2 regions of the Serratia sp. C2(1) genome follow, and region 2 is predicted to be linked to the other one. Evidence: predicted binding sites of a transcription regulator. Region 2 holds the regulator's gene; the other holds the start of a gene.

Evidence for each region. The regulator PhoB, encoded in region 2, activates phosphate uptake and scavenging genes when phosphate is short. The targets are predictions, from matches to a motif close to CTGTCATAAAACTGNCNNAT.
Region 1: glpT (glycerol-3-phosphate transporter) is a predicted target of PhoB. The motif match lies at 1,885-1,904, and genes of this name have one in related genera.

What each region holds. Positions count from the first base shown of each region.
Region 1 covers NZ_JAZFBA010000005.1:236,493-240,162, forward strand. The annotation lists gene glpQ (glycerophosphodiester phosphodiesterase) at 1-287, opposite strand, end outside; gene glpT (glycerol-3-phosphate transporter) at 378-1,733, opposite strand; gene glpA (anaerobic glycerol-3-phosphate dehydrogenase subunit A) at 2,096-3,670, shown strand, end outside.
Region 2 covers NZ_JAZFBA010000001.1:3,096,697-3,100,366, forward strand. The annotation lists gene V2S86_RS14585 (PstS family phosphate ABC transporter substrate-binding protein) at 1-60, opposite strand, end outside; gene phoR (phosphate regulon sensor histidine kinase PhoR) at 77-1,393, opposite strand; gene phoB (phosphate response regulator transcription factor PhoB) at 1,418-2,107, opposite strand; gene sbcD (exonuclease subunit SbcD) at 2,598-3,670, shown strand, end outside.

The DNA.
Region 1 (3,670 bases), on a different contig from region 2:
CCGTCTTGGCGTGCCCGGCTCGGGAAGCGCTCGGCTACGTCGGTCACGCGATCGAGGTAATGGTCATGCAGTACCACCAGCTCGTTGTCTTTGGTCATCACCAGATCCTGCTCGAGGAAGTCCGCACCCTGCGCGTAGGCCATAGCCTTCGCCGGCAGCGTGTGTTCCGGCAGATAGCCACTGGCGCCACGGTGGGCGATCACCACCTTGTCCGCAGCCTGTACGGCGCTGACCATTGAGGTGGCCAGGATGATCCCTGTCAGCAGGGCTTTGACTTGAGTCCGCATTCCGTAATTCTCCATGTTGTAGGTGCAGGGCAATAAAGTAGTAAAAAGGCCGCAGCGCGGCCTTCAAATAATGCGAAATGTGTATGACGCTTAACCGCGTTTGTTGGCTGCGATTTCTGCGTGGTGCTTTTTCTCGCTCAGCATGGTCAGCAACAGCAGCACTACCGCGCCGATACTGCCGCCAATCATCACCATAAAGCCGCCGTCCCAACCGAAGTAGTCCACGGTGTAACCGACGATGGCGCTGGCCGCAACGGAACCGCCCAGGTAGCCGAACAGACCGGTGAAGCCCGCTGCGGTACCGGCCGCTTTCTTCGGTGCCAGTTCCAGCGCGTGCAGGCCGATCAACATCACCGGGCCGTAAATCAGGAAGCCGATGGTGATCATGCAGGCCATATCGATGCCAGGATTACCGACCGGGTTAAGCCAATAAACGACGGTAGCGATAGTCACCAGCGTCATAAAGAACACGCCGGTGGCGCCGCGATTGCCTTTGAACACTTTGTCCGACATCCAGCCGCACAGCAGGGTGCCCGGGATACCGGCATATTCGTACAGGAAGTAGGCCCAGGAGGATTTATCCAGCGCGAAGTGTTTCACTTCTTTCAGGTAAGTCGGTGACCAGTCCAGAATGCCGTAACGCAGCAGGTAAACGAACACGTTGGCCACGGCGATGTACCACAGCAGTTTGTTCGGTAGAATGTACTGCATGAAGATCTGCTTGGCGGTCAGTTCTTCTTCCGCTTTCTCGCTGTAGTCGTCCGGGTAATCGTTTTTGTATTCTTCGATCGGCGGCAGGCCACAGGATTGCGGGGTATCGCGCATCAGCGCAAAGGCGATCAGGGCCACCAGAATGGCGCCGAAGGCCGGCATATACAGCGCCGCGTGCCAGTCGTTGAACCAGGCCATGCCCAGCAGAAACAGCAGCGGCGGCAGGCCGCCACCCACGTTATGGGCGCAGTTCCAGACCGAAACGATACCGCCACGCTCCTTCTGCGACCACCAGTGCACCATGGTACGGCCGCAAGGCGGCCAGCCCATGCCCTGGAACCAACCGCACAGGAACAGCAACACGAACATGACCGCGATGCTCGATGTCGCCCAAGGCACGAAGCCCATGAACAACATCACTGCGGCAGCCAGAATCAAGCCGGCGGGCAGGAACACGCGTGGGTTGGAGCGGTCAGAAACCGACCCCATGATGAATTTGGAAAAACCGTAGGCGATGGAAATACCCGACAGCGCGAAACCGAGGTCGCCGCGGCTGAAACCCTGGTCGATCAAATAAGGCATGGCCAGGGTGAAGTTCTTACGCACCAAATAGTAGGCGGCGTAACCGAAGAAAATCCCCATAAATATTTGCCAGCGCAATTTACGGTACAGCGGGTCGACTTTGTCGACCGGCACACGGGAAATGTGTGCTGCCGGCTTAAAAATACTCAACATGAGCGCCTCCGATGGCTTTTAGTTATCACATCAATATGACTTTTTACGTTCATTTGATGATTGAGCGGATATCGAATGTGGTGTTTTTTTGTTCCATAACGAGCGTCATCCTAGTCAAAACAGCCTGGTGTCACTGTGATGAATGGCGCAAATGTTACACTTTTATGAAACTCAGGCGGATTTTGAGCGATTAGTTAACGATATGAAATAGAAAAACGACCAAAAATCGTGATTCTGATCACATTCATGGCTTTTTGTGGACATTTTGTTTTCGTTTTGAGTTCGTTATTGTTCCTTATCAAACAAAGTCCCCAGTAACTGTGGCCCAATAGGGTAAAAACCACGGATCCTGAGGGAGCGTAATGAGCAGCCATTCACCGGACAGCGAAACGGATGTGATAATCATTGGCGGCGGTGCAACCGGGGCGGGAATTGCCCGCGACTGCGCGCGCCGTGGCCTGCGTTGCATACTGCTGGAGCGCCATGATATCGCCACCGGCGCCACAGGCCGTAACCACGGTTTGTTGCACAGCGGAGCGCGCTATGCGGTAACCGACGGCGAATCGGCGCGTGAGTGCATAGAAGAGAACCGTATCCTCAAACGCATCGCGCCTCACTGCATCGAGCGCACCGATGGGTTGTTCATTACCCTGCCGCAGGATTCGTTGGCCTACCAGCAACAGTTTATCGCCTCGTGCCACCGTGCCGGCATCAACGCCGAAGCCATTGAGCCGCAACTGGCGTTGCGCCTGGAGCCGGCGGCGAACCCGGCGCTGATCGGCGCCGTGCGGGTACCGGATGGCACCGTCGACCCATTCCGCCTGACCGCCGCCAATATGCTCGATGCCCGCGAGCATGGCGCACAGATCCTGACTTATCATCAGGTGGTCGGTTTGTTGCGAGTGGGTGACCGCGTGACCGGCGTGCGCGTTTTCGACCATCAAACTGCGCGCCGCTACGATATCCACGCCGAGGTGGTGGTCAACGCCGCCGGCATCTGGGGCCAACAGATTGCGGAATACGCCGATCTGCGTATCCGCATGTTCCCGGCCAAGGGCGCATTGCTGATCCTCGGCCATCGCATCAACAACATGGTGATCAACCGTTGCCGCAAACCGGCAGACGCCGACATTCTGGTGCCGGGGGACACCATCTCGCTGATTGGCACCACCTCCACCCACATCGACTATGACCAGATAGACAATATGGTGGTGACGCCGCAGGAAGTGGACATTCTGATCCGCGAAGGTGCGCTGCTGGCGCCGGAACTGGCGCAAACCCGCATTTTGCGTGCCTATGCCGGGGTGCGGCCGCTGGTGGCCAGTGACGACGACCCCAGCGGCCGCAACGTCAGCCGTGGCATCGTGCTGCTCGATCACGCCAGCCGCGATGGGCTGGAGGGATTTATCACCATCACCGGCGGCAAGTTGATGACCTACCGCCTGATGGCGCAGTGGGCGACCGATAAAGTGTGTGAAAAGCTTGGGCTGGATAGCCCATGCACCACCGCGCTCGCACCGTTGCCCGGCTCCCGGCAGACGACGGAGGAAAGGGTGCGCAGCCTGGTGGCGTTGCCGGCCAGTATTCGCGGCTCGGCGGTGTACCGCCACGGCGATCGCGCCAGCCAGGTGCCGGCCGGCGATCGGCTGGACAACAGCCTGGTCTGCGAATGCGAGGCGGTCACCGCCGGCGAGGTGCGCTATGCGGTGAACTTCCTCACCGTCAATAATCTGGTGGATCTGCGCCGCCGCACCCGTGTTGGCATGGGCACCTGCCAGGGCGAGCTGTGCGCCTGCCGTGCGGCCGGGCTATTGACGCGCTTTAACGTCGTCACCCCGCAGCAGTCGATCGAGCAGTTGTCGCATTTTCTCAATGAGCGCTGGAAGGGGATACGCCCGATCGCCTGGGGTGACGCACTGCGCGAAAGCGAGTTCACC
Region 2 (3,670 bases):
CGCGCCGCGGCTCGCCAGCAGCGCCAGGCACAGCAACAGCCATCGGGTCATTCGGATCATGCCAGCCTCTCGCGCGTTAATTTTTCACCGCATTCTCTGATAAAGCTGCGGGAACAATCAACCGGTTAGGCAAGGTAAAAATGAAACGGGTGCCGATCCCCTGTTCGCTGAGGATCTCCAGCCGCGCATCGTGGTGGCTGAGCGCATGCTTGACGATCGCCAGCCCAAGCCCGCTGCCGCCGGTCTGGCGTGAACGGGCTTTATCGACGCGGTAGAAACGCTCGGTCAGACGCGGAATATGTTCGGCGGCGATGCCCGGCCCATTGTCGCTGACCTGGAACTGCGCGCCGTTTGGCGTCTGTTGCCAGCTCACCTCAATATTGGTGCCCTTCGGCGTGTGATTGACGGCGTTATACACCAGATTCGACACCGCGCTGCGCAGTTGGTCATCGTTGCCGAATACCTTGAGCTGCTCGTTCACCCGGAAGGTAATCTCATGGTTGCCGCCGCTCAGCGACTGCGCCTCACGCTGCAACACCCGCAACATCAGCGGAATATCGACCCGCTCGTTCATATCGACGTTAGGTGCCGCCTCAATGCGCGACAGCGTCAGCAGCTGTTTGACCAGCCCGTCCATGCGCCGGGTCTGCTCCTGCATGGTGCCCAACGCCTTACCGCGCAGCGAGCCGTCCAGTTCCTCGTCGCTCATCATCTCCAGGTAGCCCTGCAATACCGTCAGCGGGGTACGCAACTCATGGCTGACGTTGGCGAAGAAGTTGCGGCGCGCGCCTTCCAGCTGGCGCATTTGGGTGACATCGCGCGCCACCATCAACAGTTGCCCTTCCGAATAGGGCATCACGCGGAACTCGACATAGTGCTCGTTATTGAGTTGCAGCGTCAGCGGCCGGGTGAACTCCTGCTGTTGCAGATAGTGGCTGAACTCCGGGTAACGCAGCAGGTTAAGGATATGTTGACCGTTGTCTTCCGGCCAGCGGAACCCCAGCAGATGCTGCGCCAACCCGTTGCACCAGAAGATATTGCCTTCGACGGTGGTCATCACCACCGCATCGGGCAGCGATTCTGCCCCGCTGCGAAAGCGTTTGATCAACAACGCCAGTTCACGGCGGCGGCGACGGTTGCGCTGTTGCATCTGGTACAGGCCGTAAAACAGCGGTTCCCAGCTCCAGCGCCCGGGTGGCGGCGTCATGCTGCGGTCGACCCACAGCCAGTGGGAAAGTTTGAGTTGGTTGTAGAAATTCCATACCAGCGCCGCCAGCACGGCGGCCAGCAGCAGCCAGGGCAGATAGCCGAAAATCAGCCCCAGCAACAAGGCAGGTAAACAGAAAAGAGCCAGCTCCAGGGCCAGCCTCTTCCACGACAGGCGTTCTAGCACAGCATATTCTCCAGCGCGACGCGATCAGTAACGCGTTGAGAATCGGTAGCCGGTGCCCCGAACGGTTTGAACCATTTTGTCATGACCGGTGGTCTCTAACGCCTTACGGAGCCGACGGATATGCACGTCAACGGTGCGGTCTTCCACATAAACGTTAGTGCCCCAGACGTGATTAAGCAACTGTTCACGGCTATAAACACGCTCCGGATGGGTCATAAAGAAATGCAGCAGTTTGAACTCGGTCGGCCCCATGTCCAGCGCCTGCTCATTAGCCATTACGCGATGCGAGGAAGGGTCCAGGCTCAGCCCCTGCATTTCAATCACTTCTTCCACCGCCATCGGTGAAATGCGGCGCATTACCGCCTTGATGCGCGCCACCAGCTCCTTCGGTGAGAACGGCTTGGTAATGTAATCGTCCGCTCCCACTTCCAGACCGCGCACCCGGTCTTCTTCTTCACCGCGTGCGGTCAGCATCATCACCGGAATATCGCGGGTCAGCGCTTCGCGCTTCATGTGTTTGATAAACTGGATACCGGAACCGCCGGGTAACATCCAGTCGAGCAACACCAAATCAGGGAACGGCTCAGACAGGCGCGTCACGGCGCTGTCATAATCTTCGGCTTCCAACGGTTGGTAACCATTCTGTTCCAACACAAAGCACACCATCTCACGGATCGGCGCTTCGTCTTCCACCACCAGTATGCGTCTTGCCATCGTCAATCCTGCCAATGTGTTAGCGATCTATTAGGCTGTGTCCCGCCATTGCTCGTGAGCCCCGCTGGCGGTCATTTAAGCGTGAAGCAAGGCGCGAACCGAGAGGTTTGGTGGCGCCAAATAAGCGGTGAGCAACGCAGCAGCACGCTTAAATGGCCCCAACCCGGAGGGGCGCGCCCCAAAAACCCGCTGCCTGCGTTGTCGGGTTCGAACATAGTCCCGCCATGTCCTTCACCCTCCGCCTTGACAGCGTGCTTTTGGGTCTGCGCCGGCGCCACGATCAATGGCGGGGCACAGCCTCATTGCGGGCGCCATTATGCGTCAGTTTTGTGACACTTTTATGAAAAAACCAGCCTGTTATAGCCAGTAAGCATAGCGATTATTTCCAGCTTCAAAGAAAAATCATTCAGTTGTCATAATGATTGCGTCACGACAGGAGAGTCTGCCCCCTTTATAATCACCGCCATGAGTTTATCGCCCCGGGAGTGTCATGCGCCTGATCCACACCTCTGACTGGCATCTTGGCCAGTACTTTTTCACCAAAAGCCGCGCCGCCGAGCACCAGGCTTTTTTACGCTGGCTGATCGAGCAAATAGAACAGCAACGGGTGGATGCGCTGATCGTCGCCGGGGATCTGTTCGATACCGGCTCGCCGCCAAGCTACGCCCGCGAGCTGTATAACCGTTTTGTGGTCGAGTTGCAGCGCACCGGCTGCCAGTTGGTGGTGCTGGGCGGTAACCATGACTCCGTGGCAACCCTGAATGAATCGCGTGAATTGCTTTCTTGCCTGAATACCACGGTGATCGCCAACGCCCAAAGCGACATCGGGCAGCAAATCCTGGTGCTTAACCAGCGCGATGGCCGGCCGGGTGCGGTGTTGTGCGCCATCCCGTTCCTGCGCCCACGCGATCTGATCACCAGCCGCGCCGGCGAATCGGGCGGGCAAAAACAGCAGGCGTTGCAAGAGGCGATCGCGGAACACTATCAACAGCTTTACCAGGCCGCCTGCGCACGCCGCGATGAACTGGGGCTAACCTTGCCGATTGTCGCCACCGGCCACCTGACCACCGTGGGGGTTACCACCTCCGATTCGGTGCGCGACATTTACATCGGCACGCTGGATGCCTTTCCGGCGCAGGCGTTTCCGCCGGCCGATTACATTGCGTTGGGGCATATTCACCGGGCGCAAAACGTCGCCAAATCCGAACATATCCGCTACAGCGGTTCGCCTATCCCGCTCAGTTTCGATGAGCTGGGCAAACCCAAGAGCGTGTTTATGGTGGATTTCGCCGAAGGCGCCCTGCAACAGGTCACCGCACTGGAAATCCCCAGCTTCCAGCCGATGCAACTGATCAAGGGCGATTTGACGCAGATCGAACAACAATTGCAACAGTTCGCCGATTATCAGGGGGAGCTGCCGGTATGGCTGGATATCGAAGTGGCCACGCAGGATTACCTCAGCGACATTCAGCGCCGTATCCAGCAGTTGGCGGATCAACTGCCGGTGGAGGTGGTATTGCTGCGCCGCAGTAAAGAGCAGCGCCGCAAGGCCCTTGAACGGCA